3 regions of the Pseudomonas sp. 20P_3.2_Bac5 genome follow, and region 2 is predicted to be linked to each of the others. Evidence: riboswitches for the same ligand, from Rfam matches in the RefSeq annotation. Region 2 holds a riboswitch; each other region holds the start of a gene.
What was found. A riboswitch is a leader RNA that binds a small molecule or an ion and turns the genes downstream of it on or off. The one in region 2 is predicted to bind cobalamin.
Positions count from the first base shown of each region.

Region 1 (7,707 bases), on a different contig from region 2:
CGCTCCCAATGCCGGCCACCCTCGCCATAACCCAGCCAGGCATAGCCACCCCGCGGATCGACATGGCTGCCGTCGATCCCGCTGCCGCGCACATACAACGCGCTGAACACCAGCCCCGGAACGCCGAAGGATTGCATCGCCAGGTCGTAGCGCGCCTGCCAGGAGCGTTCGTTCGGCGCGTTGAAGTCGGACAGTTGCACGGCGTTGCTGATAAAGATGGCGCCACGGGTGACGTAGTCGAACGGCGTGTTGCCGTCCACGGCCTGGTAGCCGAGGCTGAAGGTGTGGGCGCCGCTGCGGTAGTTCGACATCAAACTCCAGGTGGTGTTGTCGATGTCACCCGACAGCGCCTTGCCGGTGTCGCTCGTGCGGTAGAGGTTGAGGTCCAGCCCCAGCGAGCGGTCGCCGGCCAGCGGCTTGCGGTAGCTGGCGCTGAGGTAGTGCTGGCGCCAACTGTCTTCGTAGCGCGAGGTGTAGAGGCTGGTCACCAGGCCCGGCACGCCGTCGTAGACCACGCCGGCCAGGTCGAAGCCGTTGCCCTGTTTGCCGTTGGAGTAGTTCACCACGAAGCCGCGGTCATGGCTGGAGGCGTTGCGGTCGGTGCTTTCGTTGAAGTGGCCGCCGACCAGTTTGAGGTTGGGGATTTCCTGGCTGGTGAGGAAAAAACCGGTGGCGGTTTCCGGCAGCAGGCGGCTGTCGGAGGAGCTGAACACCGGCGTTTTCACCCGTTGCTCGCCGTAGCTCAGGGTGGTGTTGGACCAGCGCAGTTTGACCGCCGCGCCACCGCGGGCGGCGTTGTCCTTGGGGTGACCTTCGTTGTCCAGGCCCAGCAACCGCACCTTGCCGGCCCGGCCGCCGCCGCTGTCCAGTTGCCGTGCGTAGTAGAGGTGGGCGTCGACGCCAACTCCGACGGTGCCTTGGGTAAAGCCCGATTGCACGCTGCCCATCAGGCCGTAAGCCCATTCTTCGGCGGCGCCGTTGCGTTGGTCGCGGGGTTTGTAGGCGTTGCGCGCGCCGTTGCTGCGGCCGCCATGGCGGTAGTCGCGCTGGTCGAACACGCTGCGGTTGAGCAGCAGCCAGGTGCTGTCTTCGATAAAGCCGTTGGCCTGGTCCTGGGCCGATTCGGCATGAGCCAACGTCGGGGCCACGAGGGCCAGGGCGAGGTGGTGGAGCTTGATCACGGGCGGATCCTTCCGTAGCAGATAAAAAGCGCGGTTCAGCGTGGCGGCAGTTCGCGCTGGATGATGGTGGTCAGGCGCTGGCTGGCGCGGAGATTGAGGCTGGCGGGCGGCACTGGCGTCGCAGCGCCCGGCTCACCAACCTGGATCGCCATGACCATGCCCATCGACACATGGGGGCTGCACTGGATGCCATAGAAACCCGGAACGTCGAATGTCACTTCCAGCGGCTGGTTGATCTTGCTCTTGAACGGCTCGGCGCCGGCGGGCAGCAGACCGTCGATGGTCGCGGCGTTATGGCCGCTCTGGGACGACAGGAAGCGCACGCTGTCGCCGGGTTGCAGGCGCAGGAAATCCGGCTCGTAGACCATGGCCCCGGCGGCGCCCCGGTTGAGCATTTTCACTTCGTGGACTTCGGCCACGGCCACGGGGCTGAACAGCAGGGCCAGCAGTGCCAGCCTGGAAAGAACGTGCATCGGATACCTCGAAAAATCAGCGCGGACGCAGGCGCAGGAAGCGGCTGCCGTCCAGCGGATCGTCAATGAAATGGCCGTGCACGCCGAAGGTGTCGTGCAGGCGTTGTGGGGTCAGGACTTCCAGCGGCGTGCCGAGGGCTACCAGCCGGCCGTGCTGCATCACCGCGAGGCGGTCGCAGTCCAGCGCCTGGTTGAGGTCATGCAGGGCGATCAGCGTGGTCACCGGCAGTGCTCGCACCAAATGCAGGATGCTCAGTTGCTGCTGGATATCGAGGTGGTTGGTCGGCTCGTCCAGCAGCAGGATGCGCGGCTGCTGGGCCAGGGCGCGGGCGATGTGCACGCGCTGGCGTTCGCCGCCGGAGAGGCTGTGCCAGGTGCGCTGCGCCAGGTGCGCCATGGCCACCGCCTGCAAGGCCTGGGCGACGATGGCGTCATCGGCCGCGCTCCATGGCGACAGCGCCGACAGCCAGGGTGTGCGGCCCAGCTCGACGGCGTCGCGCACGCTGATGGCGTCATCGGTGTTGGCCTGTTGCTCCACCACCGCCAGCAGCCGGGCGATTTCGCCACGGCGCAGCTTCGCCAGCGGATGATCGTTGAGCCGGACTTCGCCGCTGTGGGGCTTGAGCAGACCCGCGAGCAACTTCAACAGGGTGGACTTGCCCGAGCCGTTGGGCCCGACGATACCGAGGGTTTCGCCGGGGCGGACCTGCAGGTCCACCTCGGCCACCAGCGGCGTGCCTTTGATCTGGTACCCCAGGCCCGTGCAGGCGAGGGCGGCGCAGTGCTGTGTCGGCTCGAAGGCATTCATCGCGAACGTTGCCCCCGGATCAGGATCAGGGCGAACACAGGCGCGCCGACCAGCGCGGTGATCACCCCGATCGGCAGCACCTGGCCCTTGATCAGGGTGCGCGACAGCACATCCGCCGCCATCAGGAACAGCGCGCCGCACAACGCGCTCAACGGCAGCAGGCGGGTGTGTCGCGGCCCCGCCAGCAGGCGCACGGCATGGGGAATCACCAGGCCGACGAAGCCGATGGAGCCGACGATGGACACCAGCACCGCGGTCATCAGCGCCGCGCACGCCACCAGCACGATCTGCACCTGGCGCACCGGAACGCCTAGCGCCGCTGCGGCGTCCGCGCCGAAGGTGAAGGCGTCCAGCGCGCGCCGATGCCACAGGCACAGCACCAGCCCCAGCAGCACCACCGGCAGCGCCAGCCCGACCGCCGGCCAGCGCACGCCACTGAGGTTGCCCAGCAGCCAGAACATCAGGCCGCGGGCTTGCTCGGCGCTGGCCGAGGCGGTGATCAGGAACGAGGTCAGGGCATTGAACAACTGCGAGCCGGCGATCCCGGCGAGGATGATCTGCCCGGTGCTGCCGGCCCCGCGTGCACCGCGCGCCAGCAACACCACCAGGGCGAAGGCGGCCAGGGCGCCGAGAAAGGCCCCGCCGGACATCGACAAGGTGCCGGCGCCGACCCCGATGATCGCCACCAGCACCGCGCCGGTCGACGCGCCGGCGGAGATGCCCAGCAAGTACGGATCGGCCAGTGGATTGCGCAGCAGCGCCTGCAACACCACGCCGGACATCGCCAGGCCGGCCCCGCAGGCGCCGGCCACCAGCGCGCGGGGCAGCCGGTAGTTCCAGATGATGCCTTCGTCGATAGGGTCCAGCAGGTGGCCGGCGCCCCACAACTTGTTGCCCAGCACGTCCAGCACCACGGACAGGCCGAGGCGGGTTTCGCCGATGCTGGCGGCGATCGTCACCGCCAGCGCGAGCAAGGCGCCGACCCACAGGGCGTGGCCCAGCAGGCGCAGGACGAGGCGGGCGACAGCGTGGGGCATCAGTGGTCCTGCCGCAGCTTCTGGCTGGCGGCGGCCAGGGTTTCGATGCCGTCGACCAGGCTCAGGCTGGCCTGCATGGCGTTGGCGTCGAGGATGATGATGCGGTCGTTTTTCACCGCGTCCATGTTGCGGGTGACCGGGTCGTTCTTGAGGAATTCGAGCTTCTTCAGGTAGTCGTCGGCGGGGAAGCGGCGACGGTCCATGCGGGCGATGACGAGGAAGGTCGGGTTGGCCTTGGCGATGGTTTCCCAGCCCACGGTGGGCCATTCTTCGTCGGAGGCGATGACGTTGCGCATGCCCAGGCTGTTCAGCATGAAGTCGGGAATGCCCTTGCGCCCGGCCACGTAAGGGTCGATATCGAGGTCGGCGCTGGAGAACCAGAACACGGCCGATTGATCCTGATCGCGGCGCTGGCCGGCGTTGTCGGTGACCTTGGCCAGGCGCGCCTTGAGGTCATTGACGACGGCTTCGCCGCGGTCCTGGACGTCCATGATCTGCGCCAGTTGTTCGATGCTCTTGTACAGGCTGTCGATCTGGAACGCCTGCAGGCGGGTGCCGTCGGCGCCGCTGAGGTTGTCCTTGCCTTCGCAGTCGGACGGCATCAGGTAGGCCGGGACCTTGAGGTCGGCGAACTGCTCGCGGGTGCCGACCACGCCTTGCGGGCCGACCATCCACTCGAACTGCACCGCCACCAGGCCGGGACGCTTGCCGATCACCGCTTCGAAGCTCGGGTCGTTGTCGGCCAGGCGCTCGACCTTGGCGTTCTGCGCCTTGAAGCGCTCCGGCACGTCGCTGAACCACAGCGACGTGCCGGCCAGCTTCTGCTCAAGGCCCAGGGCGTAGAACATCTCGGTGCCGGACTGGCCGATGGTGACCGCGCGTGCCGGAGCCTGGTCGAAGGTCAGCGGGGTGCCGCAGTTATCGATGGTCAGCGGGTACGCGGTGGGCGCGGCGAGGGCGGTGCTGGCGAGGCCGAGGCTGGCGAGCAGGGCGAGCGTGAGGCGGGACAGGGGCATGCGGATGCGATCTCCATTCGAACGTGTGCGTGGCGGACGGCACAGGTCTGGAAAACACATCCCGAAGACGCGCAAGCGCGCGGGGCAGCCGAAAACGGTTGCCGTGCGGAAACGGAATGCCCTTCCCGGACACCCCGCCGGTGGGTTTGCGATGCTGCTGGCCGGCAGGTCTCCTGACTGGCGCGTCATCACCATGCTCCTGCCTTCCCGGGCGTGGCCCAGTGGCGTGTGAAAAAGGAGCAGGCTCGGCGCCTACAGTTGCGGGGGCAGTTGCGTTTTCGCACCGGTAAGCGGCGCGGACGAATTCCCTGTTAGTTCCTTTCGGAAACCGGCGGGGCGCGATGGTACGGGATAGAGCGGCACAGGGCCAGTGTTGGAGTGGTGGTGATGTTGAGGGCCTCATCGCTGGCAAGCCAGCTTGCCGGCGATGAGGCCCTCAGTGACAGCGATGTTGTCGGGGCGTCGAGCCTCAGCGATCCGCCAACACCACCACCCGCTGTCCCGCCCGCACCGGCGAGCCGGGCTCCACGCGCACTGCGGCCACCCGGCCATCGCACGGCGCCAGTACCGGGATTTCCATCTTCATCGACTCCAGCACCACCAGCACATCGCCGGCCTTGACCCGGTCGCCAGCGCTGACCTGCACTTGCCACAGGTTGCCGGCGATCGGGCTGTCCACGCCTTGCTGGCCGGCTTCGAGCGCTGCTTCTTCAGCCGCAGGGGCTGCCGCTTCGTCGCTTTCGAAATGGGCCTGGCCGGAGGCGATCCAGCGCTCGCGCTCGGCGTTGAACGCCGCCTGTTGCTGCGTACGGAAGGCGTCGATTCCCGCCGCCTCGCGGGCGAGGAACTCCTGGTAATCGGCGAGGCACAGTTCGCTCTCTTCGATCTGCAACGGGTAGCGCCCCAGCGGGAAATCACGGCGAATCCGCAGCAGTTCGTCCGCCGTCACCGGGTAGAAACGGATGCGGTCGAAGAAGCGCAGCAGCCACGGCTTGCCACCGAACGCGGCGACCTCGCGGTAGCGGTTCCACATCTGCAAGGTGCGGCCGACGAACTGGTAGCCGCCCGGGCCTTCCATGCCGTACACGCACAGGTAGGCGCCGCCGATGCCCACCGAGTTTTCCGCGGTCCAGGTGCGCGCCGGGTTGTATTTGGTGGTCACCAGGCGGTGCCGCGGGTCCAGCGGCGTGGCGACGGGGGCGCCGAGGTAGACGTCGCCGAGGCCCATCACCAGATAGCTGGCGTCGAACACGGTGCGCTGCACTTCGTCCAGGTTCGGCAGGTCGTTGATGCGACGGATGAACTCCAGGTTGCTCGGGCACCAGGGCGCGTCCTTGCGCACGGTGGTCATGTATTTCTCGATCGCCAACTGGCAGGCCGGGTCGTCCCAGGACAGCGGCAGATGGACCACCCGCGATGGCACGCGCAGGTCTTTTTGTTCGCAGACCTCGTCCCAGACGTCGCTGACGATGCCCAGCAGATCACGCAGCGGCAATACCTGCGGCTGGTAGTGAACCTGCAGTGAACGGATACCCGGGGTCAGGTCGATCACCCCCGCCAGTGCCTTGGCCTCAAGCGCCTGCATCAGCGCATGGCCGCGGAAACGTAGCACCAGATCCAGCTCCGCCGCGCCGATTTCCAGCAGCAGGTGGGTGTCGCCGGACAGCCGCGCCACCAGGCGCTTGTCGGCTTCGCCGCGGTCCAGCACGACCGGGTCGATAAGGTGCGTGGCGTCGAACGGCGCGTTGCCCGCGTGGGCCTGTTCGACACTGACCGGGACGAAGCGCAGCATGTCGCCGGCTTTCAACTGCCCCAGTTGCCAGAGGTCGTCCTGGATGATCGTGACCGGGCAGACGAAGCCGCCCAGGCTCGGGCCGTCCGGGCCGAGGATCACCGGCATGTCGCCGGTGAAATCCACCGCACCGATGGCGTAGGGGTTGTCGTGGATGTTGGACGGGTGCAGGCCGGCTTCGCCGCCGCTGTCGCGGGTCCACTGCGGTTTGGGGCCGATCAGGCGCACGCCGGTGCGGCTGGAGTTGAAATGCACTTCCCAATCGCTGGCGAAGAAGGTCTGGATGTACTCGGCGCTGAAGTATTCCGGGGCGCCGTGGGGGCCGTAGATCACCCGCAGGGTGCGCACGGCGGCGAGGCGGGTGCGTTCGCTGTCGGCCAGGCTTTGGCCGGCGCTGCGGTCGGTCAGCGGATTGAGGTGCAGCACATCGCCGGCGCGTAGCGCACGCCCGGCGTGGCCGCCGAACTGGCCGAGGGTGAAGGTGCTTTTGCTGCCGAGGTAGCCCGGCAGTTCCAGGCCGCCGCGCAGGCACAGGTAGCTGCGTGCGCCGGCGCCGGTGATGGCGCCGAGGCTCAGGGTCGAGCCGGCAGGGATCAGCAGGGCGGTGTCCATTGGCTGTTCGATGCCGTCGAGGCTGACGGGCAGCGCCGCACCGGTCACCACCACCACGGCCTCGCAGTTGAAGCGCAGGGTCGGGCCGCTCATGGTGATTTCCAGGCCAGCCATGCCTTCGGGATTGCCCAGCAGGCGGTTGCCGTGGCGCAGGGCGCGGCTGTCCATCGGCCCGGACGGCGGCACGCCGACCGCCCAGTAACCGAGGCGGCCGGGGAAATCCTGGACGCTGGTGAGGGTGCCGCCCGCCAGCACTTCGAAGGTGTGGGCCTGGTAATGCAACTGTTCCAGGCAACGGGTCCAGGGCTCGCCGCTGGCGAACGGGGCGAAACCGAGGATCTGCCGCAGGTACTCGCGGTTGCTTTCCACGCCGTACAGGCGGGTCTCGCCCAGCGCCTTGCCGAGGGCGGCGCTGGCCAGTTCGCGGCTTGGCGCCCAGGCGATCAGCTTGGCGATCATCGGGTCGAAGTAGGGCGGGATTTCGCAGCCGGCCTCGACCCAGGTATCGATGCGCAAGGCGCGGCCATCGGCCTCGGGGAAGGCCACTTCGGTGAGCAGGCCGGGGCAGGGCTGGAAGTTGCGGCCCGGGTCTTCGGCGTACAGCCGCGCCTGGATCGCATGGCCGCTCGGTTTCAGGTCGGCGATCAGTTGCGCCAGCGGCGGCAGGCAACCGGCGGCCAGTTCGATCATCCAGCGCACCAGGTCCACGCCCCACACCTGTTCGGTGACGCCGTGTTCCACCTGCAGGCGGGTGTTCACTTCCAGGAAGTAGAAGCGCTCGGCCTGGC
Region 1 is NZ_JANLOA010000077.1:18,263-25,969, forward strand. Features, by position in the region: gene NTD88_RS14510 (OprD family porin) at 1-1,181, opposite strand, end outside; gene NTD88_RS14515 (pseudoazurin) at 1,217-1,654, opposite strand; gene NTD88_RS14520 (ABC transporter ATP-binding protein) at 1,671-2,462, opposite strand; gene NTD88_RS14525 (FecCD family ABC transporter permease) at 2,459-3,499, opposite strand; gene NTD88_RS14530 (ABC transporter substrate-binding protein) at 3,499-4,515, opposite strand; cobalamin riboswitch at 4,661-4,863, opposite strand; gene uca (urea carboxylase) at 4,985-7,707, opposite strand, start outside.
Region 1: linked by a shared signal. The riboswitch ahead of NTD88_RS14530 (ABC transporter substrate-binding protein) and the one ahead of NTD88_RS01515 (CbtB-domain containing protein) in region 2 are both predicted to bind cobalamin.

Region 2 (7,707 bases):
GGCGTGTCGAGGCCGACGCCATTGCCGATGCGGCCATCGCGGGTCGGGTAGTTGGCGAGGATCAGCGCCACCCGCTTCTGCGGGTTGGGCAACCGCGCCAGCTCGCACCAGCGCCGCGCCAGTTCGGCGACGAAATCCATGCGCTCGGGGTGTGCGCGGTAGCAGACCACATCGGACTGGCTGCGCTCGCTGCGCCAGGCCAGGTCCTTGAAGCTTATTGGCCGGGTGATGATGCGCCCGTCCAGCTCCGGCAAGGCGATGTGCATCGCCAGGTCGCGCGCCCCGAGGCCCTGCTCGCTGGCTTGCCAGCCGGGTTCGTTGTCCTGGGCGCAGATCGCTTGCAGCACCGGAATGTCGCGGCGGAACGGGCGCAGGTGCGGCTGCTCCGGGCTGGACTGGGCAAAGCCGGTGGTATTGAGGATCAACGCCGCGTCGGTTTCGTCCAGCCAGGCCTCGACCTGGGCCAGGCAACCGGCCTCCTTGAGGCTGGCGACCGCTATCGGCAGCGGATTGAGCCCGGCGCCGATCAAGCGCTCGCAGAACACGTCGACGAAGCCGGTATTGGCCGCCTGCAGGTGCGAGCGATAGAACAGCAGCGGCACCACCGGTTGCCCGGCGCACCAGTCGGCCCGCCAATCGGCGAGGTCCGCCTCGGCGTGATCCGGGTGATAAAGGCTGGTACGCGGCAGTTGCCGGGGCTCGTCCCAGGGGTAATCACGGCCCAGCCAGAGACTGGCAAGGCAGTTGAACAAATTCAGGGCGTTGGCCTTGCCGCCCTGGCGCAGGAAGTGCCAGAGCCGCTCGGCCTGCTCGCCGGTGACCGTGCCCAGGCTGCTCAGCTCCGGGTCCGGGCGGTCGTCGCCCGGTACCAGAATCAGTTGCACGCCGCGCTCGGCCAGGGCCACCAGTTGCTCGACGCCGTAGCGCCAATAGCCGATGCCGCCATGCAGCGACACCAGGATGACCTTGGCGTGGCGCAGCACCTGATCGACATACAGGTCGACCGACGCATGGTTCTGCACCTGCATCGGATTGGCCAGGCGCAGGCTGGGGTAGTCGTCCGGCAGCTCGCGGGCGGTTTCCGCCAGCAGCGCCAGGTGCGAGTCACCGCTGCAAAGGATCACCAGCTCGGCGGGAGTCTGCCCGAGGTCGGCAATGCTGTCGTCCGGCACGAAGCCGCCGGGCTGGGTCCGCAGCAGGTGCATGGATCAGGCGCCCAGGGCCGCGCGCAGACGGGCTTGCAGCGCCTCGGCGTCGAGTTCCTGACCGATCAGCACCAGGCGCGTGACCCGCGCTTCGTCACTGCGCCAGGCGCGGTCGAAGTGTTTGTCGAAGCGCGTACCAACGCCCTGGATCAGCAGGCGCATCGGCTTGCCGGGAATCGCCGCGAAACCCTTGACCCGCAGAATGCCGCTGTCCACCACCAACTGGGTGAGGGCGTCGAGCAGCAGGGCTTCGTCGGCTTCGGGCAGTTCCAGGGAAATGGAATCGAAGGCGTCGTGGTCGTGGTCGTCGTGGTCATCATCGTCGTGATGGCTGTCGTGGTGGGTACGGCGGCCGTCGATATGGGCTTCCGACTCGGCGCCCAGGCCCAGCAGCACTTCCAGCGGCAGCACGCCTTTGCTGGCTTCGATCACCTTCACGGCAGGCGGCAGCTCTTCAGCCACTTCGGCGCGCACGGCGGCCAGGGCATCGGCAGCGATCAGGTCGGCCTTGTTGAGGACGACGAGGTCGGCGCTGGCCAGTTGGTCGGCGAACAATTCGTGCAGCGGGGATTCGTGATCCAGATTCGGGTCCAGCTTGCGCTGGGCATCGACCTGTTCCGGGAAGGCGGCGAAGGTGCCGGCGGCCACGGCCGGGCTGTCGACCACAGTGATCACCGCGTCAACGGTGCAGGCGTTGCGGATTTCCGGCCATTGGAAGGCTTGCACCAACGGCTTGGGCAGCGCCAGGCCGCTGGTTTCGATCAGGATGTGGTCGAGGTCGCCACGGCGGGCCACCAGTTCACGCATGACCGGGAAGAATTCTTCCTGAACGGTGCAGCACAGGCAGCCGTTGGCCAGTTCGTAAACCCGGCCGCAGGCTTCTTCTTCGGTACAGCCGATGCTGCACTGCTTGAGGATTTCGCCGTCGATGCCCAGCTCGCCGAATTCATTGACGATCACCGCGATACGGCGGCCCTGGGCGTTGTCCAGCATGTGCCGCAGCAAGGTGGTTTTGCCCGAGCCGAGAAAGCCGGTAACGATGGTGACGGGGAGTTTGGCCAGTGTTTTCATGTCGGATGCCCTTGGCAGGATGGCGGGCATGCGGGACGGGAGCCGCAGGCATGCAGCCTGGGCGCGTTCGCCACCGGATCACCCCGCCCGGTTGAAAGTCGGAAACTGAACGAGGCAGGTCTCCTGGCTCGCGCTGTGCCCTTCAGGGCGGCATCGACGCCTTCCCGCCGGTTCGGCAGTGGCTGTGTCGATGGGAGCAGCGCTTACAGTTGCGGGGGCAGCCGCGGCCTGGCCTGAAAAAGGCGCACCGCGTTCCCGTCTTAGCTCCGGCCCGTGCCAGAGAACCTCGAACCGGCAAGGCTACGCAGTGCCCCGAAGCCGGTCAACCGCTGTATTGACGGATGTCAACGCGCGTGATTTCCTAGCGCGATTCGTTTGGGTGCCTTTTTGTTACAAGGTGAAACGGGAAACCGGTAAATTCCGGTGCTGCCCCCGCAACGGTAAGCGAGGAAAGCGTCAAGACCACTGTGCCTGCGGGCATGGGAAGGTGACGCCACGGCGAAATGCCCTCGCAAGCCCGGAGACCGGCCTGAACAACAGCATTGACCAAACCCGCGGTGGGCGGGCGACGTTGCAGCCCCTGGGCGATTCCGGCCAGGGGTTCTTCGCGCTTGCCTGTTGCCGACAACACCAAGAGGAAAGCGCCATGCCGATCATCGCCAGTCACGCCATCGCCACCCCGACCACCCTCAGCCAGCGCATCGTCGCTGCCGTCAGCGCCTCGGTGCTGGGCCTGTGCCTGGTCTACTTCGCCGGCTTCTCGCACATCGAAGCGGTGCACAACGCCGCGCACGATACCCGTCACAGCGCCGCTTTCCCTTGCCACTGAGGCCTGCCCGAATGTTCATGCGCATCGCTCGCACCGCAGGCTTCGCCGGCCTGCTGGCCGCACTGCTGCTGACCCTGCTGCAAAGCTTCTGGGTCGCGCCGCTGATTCTCCAGGCGGAAACCTATGAAACCGCGGCCCCGGCCGTACAAGAACACGAGCACGCCGACGCCGCGGCGGGCGCGGAGCATCATCACGACGCCGAAGCCTGGTCGCCGGAAGATGGCTGGCAGCGCGTGCTGTCCACCACGGGCGGCAATCTGGTGGTCGCGGTCGGCTTTGCCCTGCTGCTCGCCGCCATGTACACGCTGCGTCGCCCAGGCCGCGTCACCACGGGTGCGCTGTGGGGGCTCGGCGGTTTCGCCGTGTTCTGCCTGGCGCCGAACCTGGGCCTGCCGCCGGAACTGCCGGGTACCGCCGCCGCCGACCTGGCCCTGCGTCAGTACTGGTGGATTGGCACCGCCGCGGCGACCGCCGTTGGCCTGGCGCTGATGGTGTTCGCCGGTAACTGGCTGCTCAAGGCCGTGGGCCTGGTGCTGCTGGTGCTGCCGCATGTGATCGGCGCGCCGCAACCGGAAGTGCACGAAAGCCTGGCACCAGAAGCGCTGGAGTCGCAGTTCATCGTCGCTTCGCTGCTGACCAATGCGGCGTTCTGGGTCGCCCTCGGCCTGATCAGCGCCTGGCTGTACCGCCGCCAGGCTGCGTGATGCCCTTCCCGCCCGGCGCAACCCCGCTGTTCGCCGGGCTGGGCTGCCGCCGCAGCAGTCCGGCCGATAATCTGGCCGGGCTGCTAAGGCGGACCTTGAAAGCCCATGACCTCCCTCTCGAAGCCCTCGCCGGCCTGGCCAGCATCGATCTCAAGCACGACGAACCCGGCCTGCTGCAACTGGCCGCGCAACTTGCCCTGCCGCTGAGTTTCTTCAGCGCCGCGCAACTGGCGCCCTTCGCCGCCCGCCTCAGCCACCGCTCGCCGGTCGCCTTTCGCCACAGCGGCTGCCATGGCGTGGCCGAGAGCTGTGCCCTGGCGCTGGCCGAACAGGTCAGCGGCCTTCCCGCACAACTGCGGGTCACCCGCATCGTCCAGGACGATATGACCCTGGCATTGGCCTGGGCGCCGTCGTTTGGCGGATAATCCGCCCCCTCTCGTTCAAGGATTTGCCATGACCGTCTATTTCATCGGCGCCGGCCCCGGCGACCCGGAGCTGATCACCGTCAAGGGCCAGCGCCTGATCCGCCAGTGCCCGGTCATCATCTACGCCGGTTCCCTGGTGCCCGCCGCAGTGCTCGAAGGGCACCAGGCCGAGACCGTCATCAACAGCGCCGAGTTGCACCTGGAGCAGATCATCGCGGCGATCAGCGCCGCCCATGCCAAGGGCCAGGACGTGGCCCGGGTGCACAGCGGCGACCCCGCCCTGTACGGCGCCATCGGCGAGCAAATTCGCCATCTGCGTGAACTGGGCATTCCTTACCAGATCATCCCCGGCGTGACCGCCACTGCGGCCAGCGCCGCCCTGCTCGGCTGCGAACTGACACTGCCGGACATCGCCCAGAGCGTGATCCTCACCCGCTTCGCCGACAGCTCCCCTATGCCCGAAGGTGAAGCGCTGGCCAGCCTGGCCAGCCACAAGACAACCATGGCGATTCACCTCGGGGTGCGGCATCTGCCAAAGATCGTCGAGCAACTGCGCCCGCATTACGGCGGCGACTGCCCGATCGCCGTGGTCCATCGCGCCACCTGGCCGGACCAGGACTGGGTGCTGGGCACGCTGGACGACATCGTCGAGCAGACGGAACGCAAAGGATTCCGCCGCACGGCGCTGATCCTGGTGGGCCGGGTGCTTGCCAGCGACAATTTCAGTGAGTCCGCGCTTTACCGGGCGGGCCACGCGCATCTGTACCGTCCCTGACCGCGCTATTGCATTGCCATCAGCGTTGCTTCAATTTAACGCTTCGGCATACCTCAAAGGACTACCTTCAATGCTTGAACTGCGCCCCTGCTGTGAATGCTGCGCCACCGACCTGCCAGGCGACAGCCGCGATGCACTGATCTGCTCGTTCGAATGCACCTACTGCCGCAGCTGTGCGGAAGGTCAGTTGAAGGGCAAGTGCCCGAACTGCGGTGGCGAGTTGCAGCCAAGGCCTGCCAGGGTGGGCGAGAAGCTGGCGCGCAATCCGGCAACGACGGTGCGCACGGTGAAGGCCGAGGGTTGCCCGACTCATTGAAGAAAGGGCCTACGATGCAGTAATGCCCTTCGCGAGCAAGCTCGCTCCTACAGTGTAGGAGCGAGCTTGCTCGCGAAGGGTCTCGACGGGCTTAACTGACTGGCCCTATTTTGTGGCTAATGCGGCTGCAGCTTGTTCTTGATCAGCCCGACGATAAACGTCAGCACCGCCCCGCCAGCCCCGCCGCCCACCACGCTGCTGATGATCGCGGGCAAATCCAGGGTGCCTGCCGCGCCAGCCTGGGCCAGGCTCTGATCGCCGGTGAATGACGCCAGGATCTGCCCCAGCACCACGCCACCCACCCCGCCAAGAATCGAATTGAGCAGCGGCCCCATGCCTTGTTTGCTCATGCCCGCCGCGTTGCCGCCTACCACACCGCTGATGATCTGAATGATCAGACTGATGATATCCATCGCCATAGCCTCTCTTAAGCGCCTGAAATGACGACTCGCGAGCGGGTTACTTCAGATACGGCCACTACCACCGGCGTTGAGACGTCGTGGTCCGACCAACGACGGCAAGCTGTTGCGGATAACCGACAGTATATGTAGGACTTTTCAGTTGCGCGAACAGCCGCCCCCTCAGGGCTTGACGCCCTTCAACTCGTTGAGCAGCCCCAGCAGCGTTTGCAGCTTGGCGTCGCCGAACTGTTCGAGGATGCGCTGGTAGTTGCGCTCCATGTCTTCGCTCATGTCCACGAAGCACTGCTGGCCCTGCTCGGTGAGGCTGACAAAGACCCGGCGCTGGTCCTGCACGGATTTCTTGCGCCGCACCAGGCCGTCGCGCTCAAGGCGACTCAGCACGCCGGTCATGCTCGGTTTGAGAATGCAGGCCTGTTCGGCCAGTTGATGGCTTTCCAGCTCGCCTTGCTGGCGCAGGATGCGGATCACCCGCCACTGCTGCTCGGTGAGGCCGTGCGCGTTGAGCGACGGGCGGAAGAAGGCCATGGTGGCTTCGCGGGCTTGCAACAGCGTGAGGGTCAGGGACGGTCTTGGACTGGGCATGGGCAGGCTGATATCAACGGAGGTTCTGAAGCTTAAGAGCGGGGCTTTCGGGCCGCAAGGCCCGTAATGGCCACGGTGCGGACAGCGGTGAAAGGCTCGTCAAATATAATGAACTGCCGTGTCCGCTAAAAATCACATTTACCTGAGGCCAATCAGAGAGTTAAACGATAAATCAAAGGTCTTACGTTAAAAAATATGCACACGAAACGGTTAATCCGCTTGATATATTTAACGGCTCTGGCAAGCTATGCGGCAGGTTTCGACCGGGAATCGACGTTCGCGTGCACACCCGGCAGTGCTCGAAACCTCGGGTAGCGCCCTGCAGCAATCGGCGCGCCTGCACAACAATGACAGGCCGCGCCTGTCCCAAGGTGACATATGCCCAACAGCAACATTGGCAATAAGAATCAAAAAGCCCGCAAACCTGTCGTCCTGATGACCATGGGCTCTCAAGAGCGCAAGGGTCACGACTATCAAGTGATGACCCACAAGTACATCGTGCCGCTGGTCGAACACGCTGACTGCGTCCCCCTCCTGGTTCCGACCTGCTGCGGCACCGAAGACCTCGAACAGTATCTGGACATGGCTGACGGTGTGTACCTGACCGGCGCCGGCAGCAATATCGACCCGGCCCTCTACGGCCAGGAAAACCAGACTCCAGGCAAGGGTCAGGACCGCAACCGCGACCTCTTCGACCTGCCGCTGGTGCAGTTGGCCATCGCCCGTGGCCTGCCGATCTTTGGTATCTGCCGCGGCATGCAGGAAATCAACGTGGCGCTGGGTGGCGACATCTACCAGAAGGTCTACGCCGAGCCTGGCTTCAACGATCACCGGGAAAACCCGGAAGATCCGGTGGAGGTGCAGTACAGCGCGGTGCACAGCGTGCGCATCGAGCCCGGAAGCTGGTTGCAGGAACTGCTGCAGAGCGACGAGATTCGCGTCAACTCGCTGCATGGCCAAGGCCTGAAAACCCTGGGTGAAGGCGTCGAGCCGCTGGCCCGTGCCGAAGACGGCCTGGTCGAGGCGATCCATGCGCCAAGCCTGTCGCCGTTCCTGTTCGCGGTGCAGTGGCACCCGGAATGGCAAGCCGCGAAGAACCCTGATTCGGTGAGGATGTTCGAAGCGTTCGGCAATGCCTGCCGTACCCAGGCGACCAAACGGCAGCAGAGCAAGACCCAAAGCATTGCTTGAGAAAAGCCACGCAATATCATGATTTAGTTGATTTTTTAATCATGAAAAAAGCCGCATCAAGGACACCTTGATGCGGCTTTTTTGTCTGACTCAAAATCCAATCAACATTAACTAAATCATTCAAGCTGCTGAAATATAAGTATTTTTACGATAAAAGCACTGGGTTAGATTGTTCTTCTTTAACCTC
Region 2 is NZ_JANLOA010000009.1:108,348-116,054, reverse strand. Features, by position in the region: gene cobN (cobaltochelatase subunit CobN) at 1-1,205, opposite strand, end outside; gene cobW (cobalamin biosynthesis protein CobW) at 1,209-2,276, opposite strand; cobalamin riboswitch at 2,372-2,580, opposite strand; cobalamin riboswitch at 2,637-2,824, shown strand; gene NTD88_RS01515 (CbtB-domain containing protein) at 2,923-3,105, shown strand; gene NTD88_RS01510 (CbtA family protein) at 3,117-3,809, shown strand; gene NTD88_RS01505 (cobalamin biosynthesis protein) at 3,809-4,234, shown strand; gene cobM (precorrin-4 C(11)-methyltransferase) at 4,263-5,009, shown strand; gene NTD88_RS01495 (DUF1272 domain-containing protein) at 5,080-5,325, shown strand; gene NTD88_RS01490 (hypothetical protein) at 5,442-5,738, opposite strand; gene hpaR (homoprotocatechuate degradation operon regulator HpaR) at 5,907-6,329, opposite strand; gene NTD88_RS01480 (gamma-glutamyl-gamma-aminobutyrate hydrolase family protein) at 6,708-7,520, shown strand.

Region 3 (7,707 bases), on a different contig from region 2:
CGAAGGCCGCCACCTGGGTGCCGGGCGCCGCGGCGGGCTTGGCGCCTTTCGGCCAGCCGACCGCGGGGGCGATGTTCACGGTGGGGATCAGGGTCTTGTTCGGTTCCGGCAGTTGCGGCGCCGGGCCGCTGCCGTCGGTGACCTGGAGCCGGGCGGTGTCACCGCAGGCGGTCAGGCCGGTAGTGATCGCCAGTAGAACTGCAATGCGTAGTGAAGACATGTGCGACTCCTCGGGGAACGGGTGCTTATAAGGAGTCAGAGGTGGATCGGAGAAGGGAGGTTCAATTGTCGGGGCCGCGGGCGGCCCCGACAATCTTCAGGCTTGCTTCAGCAACAAGGCCACGCCCGGATAGTACTGACCAAACTCGTCATGCAATTTCCGATAGCCATACGGGAAACACCAGGCAATGGCGCAGGCGTTGTGCTTTTGCAGGTCGTCCACCAGGTCCTGCAGTTCCTCGGGGCTGACATGCTGGCCGAGCTTGCACGGGCTGGCGAACAGCGCGGCGATCTTCAATTGGCTCGGGTAAGCGATCGCGCGCGCGCTGGCGCCGACGTCCTGCAAGGCCGCGCTCAGGTCCAGCCGGCCGACCTTCGGCCAGCGCTGGCCGGCATGCAGGTAGGCCGACTCTTCGCGGCTGGCGATCAGCAAGGCGCAGCGAGCATCCCGCTCGCCCTCGTCGCGTTGCTTCTTGCTCTGGAAATCCTGAAGGGTGACCAGCTCGGCTTGCCAGATGGCCGCCGAGAGGATCCCGAGGTTGCCCTGGAGCCCTTGCCAGTAAGGCCCTTCGTTGTCGCCGAGGGTCTGGTTGAAGCGTTCGATGCATTCGCTCCAACGCTCCAGCGCCGGGCGCAGGAATTCCAGGCGAGGATTGTTGATGATCAGGCCTTGCATGCTGCTCTCCTTTCGTAATTGTTGTACGAGTACAGCGGAAAACCGTGGCACTTTGATATCACTCGACTGAGTGTTGCACAAGACGACAGAAACGCCATCGGTCGCCTCGTACCGGGCGCCTTTCATTGACGCTCCGGGTCCAACCCTCTAACCTTTGCGGCTTGTTTCAGGTGCTCTGTGGCCCGCCGGCCGACAGGGTGAAACAGGGAAGCCGGTGAGCACGCCAGACGTGCGATTCCGGCGCTGCCCCCGCAACGGTAAATGAGTCAAGGCTGCGCATGGCCACTGGGTGTCGTCACCCGGGAAGGCGCCCGGCCAGGATCTGAATATCCGCTCATGAGCCCGGAGACCGGCCTGCAAACAGTCAACGGCATCACGGAGGGTGATGCGCGGTTTTCCGGGCCTCGTCGCCCGGCTCCTGCGCGTTCCGTGTGCCACTACCCCCTTCATCTGTCGATGCCCCCAGCCTTGTCGCGCCAGCGGACAAGCCGCGCCGACAGTGGCCCGCGGAGATCCCGATGACCGAATCCACCGAACGTGACGAACGCCACCTGGCGCGCATGCTGCGCAAAAAGGCGGTGATCGACGAGCGCATCGCCAATTCCCCAAATGAATGTGGCCTGTTGCTGGTACTCAGCGGCAATGGCAAGGGCAAAAGCAGCTCGGCCTTCGGCATGCTCGCCCGGGCCCTCGGCCACGGCATGCAGTGCGGCGTGGTGCAGTTCATCAAGGGGCGCAACGCCACCGGCGAAGAGCTGTTTTTCCGCCGCTTCCCTGAAGAGGTGCGCTATCACGTGATGGGCGAGGGCTTCACCTGGGAAACCCAGGACCGCCAGCGCGACATCGCCGCCGCCGAAGCGGCCTGGGCGGTGTCCCGGCAACTGCTGCAGGACCCGAGCATCGGCTTCGTGGTGCTCGATGAGCTGAACATCGCCCTCAAGCACGGCTACCTCGACCTCGAACAGGTGCTGTCCGACTTGCAGGCCCGCCCGCCGATGCAGCACGTGATCGTGACCGGCCGCGGCGCCAAGGACGAAATGATCGAACTGGCCGACACCGTCACCGAGATGGGCATGATCAAACACGCTTTCCAGGCCGGCATCCGTGCCCAGAAGGGCGTCGAACTATGAGCGACACCCGGCATTGCCCGGCGGTACTGATCGCCGCGCCGGCTTCCGGCCAGGGCAAGACCACCGTCACCGCGGCCCTGGCCCGTCTGCACCGCAACCAGGGGCGCAAGGTCCGGGTGTTCAAGTGCGGCCCGGATTTCCTCGACCCGATGATTCTCGAACGTGCCAGCGGCGCGCCGGTATACCAGCTCGACCTGTGGATGGTCGGCGCCGAGGAAAGCCGGCGCCTGCTCTGGGAAGCGGCGGCCGAGGCCGACCTGATCCTGATCGAAGGCGTCATGGGGCTGTTCGACGGCACGCCGTCCAGCGCCGACCTGGCGCGGCATTTCGGCGTGCCGGTGCTGGCGGTGATCGACGGCACGGCCATGGCGCAGACCTTCGGTGCTCTGGCCCTCGGCCTGGCGCGTTACCAGCCGGACCTGCCGTTCGCCGGGGTGCTGGCCAACCGGGTCGGCTCGCTGCGTCACGCGCAACTGCTGGAAGGCAGCCTGACCGAAGGGCTGCGCTGGTATGGCGGGCTGTCGCGGGAGACCGGGATCGAACTGCCGAGTCGCCACCTCGGGCTGGTCCAGGCCAGCGAGCTGACCGACCTCGACCTGCGCCTCGATGCCGCCGCCAAGGCGCTGGGCGACAGTTGCCAGTCGGCCTTGCCGCCGCCGGTGGCGTTCAGCGGGCCGGCGCCGCGCAGCATCGAGCGGGGTCTTGAGGGCGTGCGTATTGCCGTGGCCCGCGACGAAGCGTTCGCCTTCACCTACGGCGCCAACCTCGAACTGCTGCGGGCGATGGGCGCTGAGCTGAGTTTCTTCTCGCCGGTCCACGACCGCGAAATCCCGCCGGCCGACAGCCTGTACCTGCCCGGCGGCTACCCGGAACTGCACCACCACACCCTCGCCGCGAACGCACCGATGCTGGCGGCCATCCGCGCCCACCATCAGGCGGGCAAGCCGTTGCTGGCCGAGTGCGGCGGCATGCTCTTCCTGCTCGATGCGCTGACCGATGTCGCGGGCGAGCGTGCCGAGCTGGCCGGGCTGCTGTCCGGCGAAGCGGTGATGCAGAAGCGCCTTGCCGCGCTGGCCCTGCAAGCAGTGGAGCTGCCGGAAGGCACCCTGCGCGGGCACACCTACCACCATTCCCTGACCAGCACCGCACTGGAACCCATTGCTCGCGGCCAGAGCCCCAACGGCGGGCGCGGCGCCGAAGCGGTGTACCGCCTTGGCCGGTTGACCGCGTCGTACGTGCATTTCTACTTCCCGTCCAACCCTGATGCGACGGCGGCGCTGCTGGCACCATGAGCGCACACGCCTACAGTGAGGCCGAGCGCGTGGCGATCTACCGCGCCATTGGTGAGCGCCGCGACATGCGTCATTTCAGCGGCGGCGAGGTAGCGCCCGAGTTGCTCGTCCGTTTGCTGGAGGCGGCGCACCAGGCGCCCAGCGTCGGCCTGATGCAGCCCTGGCGGTTTATCCGCATTACCCGCCGCGACCTGCGTCAGCGCATCCAGGCGCTGGTGGAGGACGAGCGGATACGCACCGCCGAAGCGCTGGGGCAGCGCTCCGATGAGTTCATGAAACTCAAGGTCGAAGGCATCAACGACTGCGCCGAAGTGCTGGTCGCCGCGCTGATGGACAAACGCGAGGCGCATATCTTCGGTCGTCGCACCTTGCCGGAAATGGACCTCGCCTCGCTGTCGTGCGCCATTCAGAACCTATGGCTGGCGGCCCGCGCCGAGGGTTTGGGCATGGGCTGGGTGTCGCTGTTCGATCCGCAGGCACTGGCCGATCTGCTGGGCATGCCGGCGGGGGCCAAGCCGCTGGCGATTCTTTGCCTGGGCCCGGTGCACGAATTTTATCCGGCGCCAATGCTGGCGCTGGAAGGCTGGACCACGCCACGACCGCTGGCGGACATGCTGTTTGAAAACCAATGGGGAGAAACCGAATGAGTGTGGCCTTGCTGACCGTGGCCGGGGTGGCGCTGGACGCGCTGCTGGGCGAACCGCGGCGCTGGCATCCGCTGGTGGCGTTCGGGAACATGGCCGGGCGCCTGGAGCAGCGTTTCAACGCCGGCGGCCGCGGCTGGCGTAGCCATGGCGTTACCGCCTGGTTCCTCGCGGTGGTGCCGTTGACCCTGTTAGCGACGGCCTTGTCCTGGCTGCCGTATATCGGCTGGCTGGTGGAAATCCTCGCGCTGTACTGCGCCCTCGGCTTGCGCAGCCTCGGCGAGCATGTGCAGCCGGTGGCCGATGCCCTGCGCGGCGGCGACCTCGACGAAGCGCGCAAACGCGTGGGCTATCTGGTCAGCCGGCAGACCAGTGAACTGGACGACACCGCCGTGGCCCGCGCCGCCACTGAATCGGTGCTGGAGAATGGCAGCGACGCGGTGTTCGCCGCGCTGTTCTGGTTCGTCGTCGCGGGTGCGCCGGGGGTGGTGCTCTATCGCCTGAGCAACACGCTGGATGCCATGTGGGGTTACCGCAACGAGCGGTTCGAGCGCTTCGGCTGGGCCGCGGCGCGCATCGATGATCTGCTCAATTACCTGCCGGCGCGGTTGGTGGCGCTGACCTACGCGCTGCTGGGCAAGACCCGCCTGGCGCTCAAGTGCTGGCGCCAGCAGGCGCCGCACTGGGACAGCCCCAACGCTGGCCCGGTGATGGCGGCGGGGGCGGGTGCCCTGGGCGTCGAGCTGGGCGGGCCGGCGATCTACCACGGTGAATTGCACGAGCGCGCGCGCCTGGGCGAAGGCCCGGCGGCCGACGCGGGGTCCATTGAACGCGGCTGGCGGCTGGTGTGCCAGGGCGTCTGGTTGTGGTTGTTGCTGCTGTGCCTGGGAGCCGAATTCTATGCTTGAACACGGTGGCCGCCTGCTGCGGGCGATCGCGCACTACGGCATCGCCCGCGAGAACTGGCTGGACCTGTCCAGCGGCATCGCGCCCTGGTCTTTTCCGATTCCCGAAATTCCGCTGCGGGCCTGGGCGCGACTGCCTGAAACCGATGATGGCCTGGAGCAGGCTGCGGCCGAGTATTACGGCGCTTCGCACCTGCTGCCGGTGGCCGGCTCGCAGGCGGCGATCCAGGCGCTGCCGCGCTTGCGTCCGCGCGGCAGCGCCGGCGTGCTCTCGCCGTGCTATGCCGAGCATGCCGAAGGCTGGCGCCGCGCTGGCCATCACGTGCTGGAACTGAGCGAGGAACAGCTCGCCGGGCAACTCGACCACCTCGACGTGCTGGTGGTGGTCAACCCCAACAATCCCACGGGCCGCCTGCTGCCGGCGGACACCTTGCTCGACTGGCATCAGCGCTTGTCGCGCCACGGCGGCTGGCTGCTGGTGGACGAAGCCTTCATGGACAACACGCCGGCGCAGAGCATCGCCGCGTACAGCGAGCGCGAGGGGCTGATTGTCCTGCGTTCGTTCGGCAAGTTCTTCGGCCTGGCCGGCGTGCGCCTCGGCTGTGTGCTGGCCGAACCGTTGCTGCTGCGGGCGCTGGCCGAAGAGCTGGGGCCGTGGTCTGTCAGCGGCCCGACCCGGGCGCTGGCCCAGGCCTGTTTCACTGATCTGGCCAGCCAGCGCCAGCAGACCGAACGCTGCGCCGCCGCCAGCGCCCGTCTCGCCGCGCTGCTGGACAGCGCCGGACTCACGCCCGCCGGCGGCTGCGACCTGTTCCAGTACCTGCGCCATGACCAGGCCGCCGCGATTCACGACTTCATGGCCCGGCGCGGCATTCTCCTGCGCCTGTTCGATCATCCGCCGAGCCTGCGCTTCGGCCTGCCCGCCGAGGATGCCGACTGGCAGCGGCTGGCCGTGGCGCTCGACGACTACCGCAAGGAAACGCCATGACCACCCTGATGGTGCAAGGCACCACCTCCGATGCCGGCAAGAGCACGCTGGTGACCGCACTGTGCCGCTGGCTGAAACGCCAGGGCGTCGGCGTGGTGCCGTTCAAGCCGCAGAACATGGCGCTGAACAGCGCGGTGACCGCCGACGGCGGCGAGATCGGCCGCGCTCAGGCGGTCCAGGCCCAGGCCGCGGGCCTGGAACCGCACACCGACATGAACCCGGTGCTGCTCAAGCCCAACAGCGACACGGGCGCGCAGGTCATCATCCATGGCCGCGCGGTCACCAGCATGAACGCGGTGGCCTATCACGACTACAAGGCCATCGCCATGCAGGCGGTGCTGGCCTCGCACCAGCGGCTCAGCGCCGGTTGGCCGGTGGTGATGGTGGAAGGCGCCGGCTCGCCGGCCGAGATCAACCTGCGCGCGGGTGATATCGCCAACATGGGTTTCGCCGAGGCGGTGGACTGCCCGGTGATCCTGATCGCCGATATCAACCGCGGCGGCGTCTTCGCCCATCTGGTCGGCACGCTGGAGTTGCTTTCGCCGAGCGAGCAGGCGCGGGTCCAGGGCTTCGTCATCAACCGCTTCCGTGGCGACATCGCGCTGTTGCAGCCGGGCCTGGACTGGCTGGAGGCGCGCACCGGCAAACCGGTGCTCGGCGTGCTGCCCTACGTCACCGACCTGCACCTGGAAGCCGAGGACGGCCTCGACCGGCGCCAGGGCGAAAAAGCCGCGCAGGTACTCAAAGTGATCGTCCCGGTGCTGCCGCGCATCAGTAACCACACCGATTTCGATCCGCTGCGCCTGCACCCGCAGGTGGACCTGCAATTCATCGGCCCCGGCCAGCCGATTCCGCCCGCCGATCTGATTATCCTGCCCGGCTCAAAAAGCGTGCGCGGCGACCTCGCGCAACTTCGCGAGCGCGGCTGGGAACAGGCCATCACCCGGCACCTGCGCTACGGCGGCAAGGTTCTGGGGATTTGCGGCGGCCTGCAGATGCTCGGGCGCGAGGTGCATGATCCGCTGGGTCTGGAAGGTGCCGCTGGCAGCAGTCCGGGCCTGGGCCTGCTGGACTACGCCACGGTGCTGGAAACCCACAAGCAACTGCGCAATGTCAGCGGCGTCCTTGAGTTGGAGCAGGCGGCGATCAGCGGTTACGAGATTCATGCCGGCGTGACCCGCGGCGCGGCCCTGGACCGCCCGGCGGTGAACCTGGCCGATGGCCGTCGCGACGGTGCCATCAGCGCCGACGGGCAGATCCTCGCCACTTACCTGCACGGCCTGTTCGAAGCGCCGGACTCTTGCGCCGCGTTGCTGCGCTGGGCCGGGCTGAGGGAGGTCCAGCGGGTCGACTATCACGCCCTGCGCGAACGCGATATCGAACGCCTGGCCGACTTGGTGGATGCCCACCTGGATTGCGCCCGGCTCCGTCAACTCTGTGGGCTCGACTGACATGCTCAACCTGATTCTCGGTGGCGCCCGCTCGGGCAAGAGCCGCCTGGCCGAACAGCGTGCCGCGGCCAGCGGCCTGGCGGTGACCTACATCGCTACCAGCGAACCGCTCGACGGTGAAATGAACGCCCGGGTGCAACTGCACCGCGAGCGCCGCCCCGCCGAATGGGCCCTGATCGAAGAACCCGTGGCCCTGGCCAGGGTCCTCCATGCCGAAGCCGCCAGCGACCGTTGCCTGCTGGTGGACTGCCTGACCCTGTGGCTGACCAACCTGCTGATGCTCGAAGACCCGCAGCGCCTGGCCGCCGAGCGCGACGCGCTGCTGGCCTGCCTGCCGACGCTGCCGGGCGAGATTATCCTGGTCAGCAATGAAACCGGCCTTGGCGTGGTGCCCATGGGCGA
Region 3 is NZ_JANLOA010000131.1:33,596-41,302, reverse strand. Features, by position in the region: gene NTD88_RS26155 (PQQ-dependent sugar dehydrogenase) at 1-220, opposite strand, end outside; gene NTD88_RS26150 (hypothetical protein) at 317-895, opposite strand; cobalamin riboswitch at 1,047-1,268, shown strand; gene cobO (cob(I)yrinic acid a,c-diamide adenosyltransferase) at 1,414-2,025, shown strand; gene NTD88_RS26140 (cobyrinate a,c-diamide synthase) at 2,022-3,317, shown strand; gene bluB (5,6-dimethylbenzimidazole synthase) at 3,314-3,964, shown strand; gene cbiB (adenosylcobinamide-phosphate synthase CbiB) at 3,961-4,869, shown strand; gene cobD (threonine-phosphate decarboxylase CobD) at 4,862-5,854, shown strand; gene NTD88_RS26120 (cobyric acid synthase) at 5,851-7,305, shown strand; gene cobU (bifunctional adenosylcobinamide kinase/adenosylcobinamide-phosphate guanylyltransferase) at 7,307-7,707, shown strand, end outside.
Region 3: linked by a shared signal. The riboswitch ahead of cobO (cob(I)yrinic acid a,c-diamide adenosyltransferase) and the one ahead of NTD88_RS01515 (CbtB-domain containing protein) in region 2 are both predicted to bind cobalamin.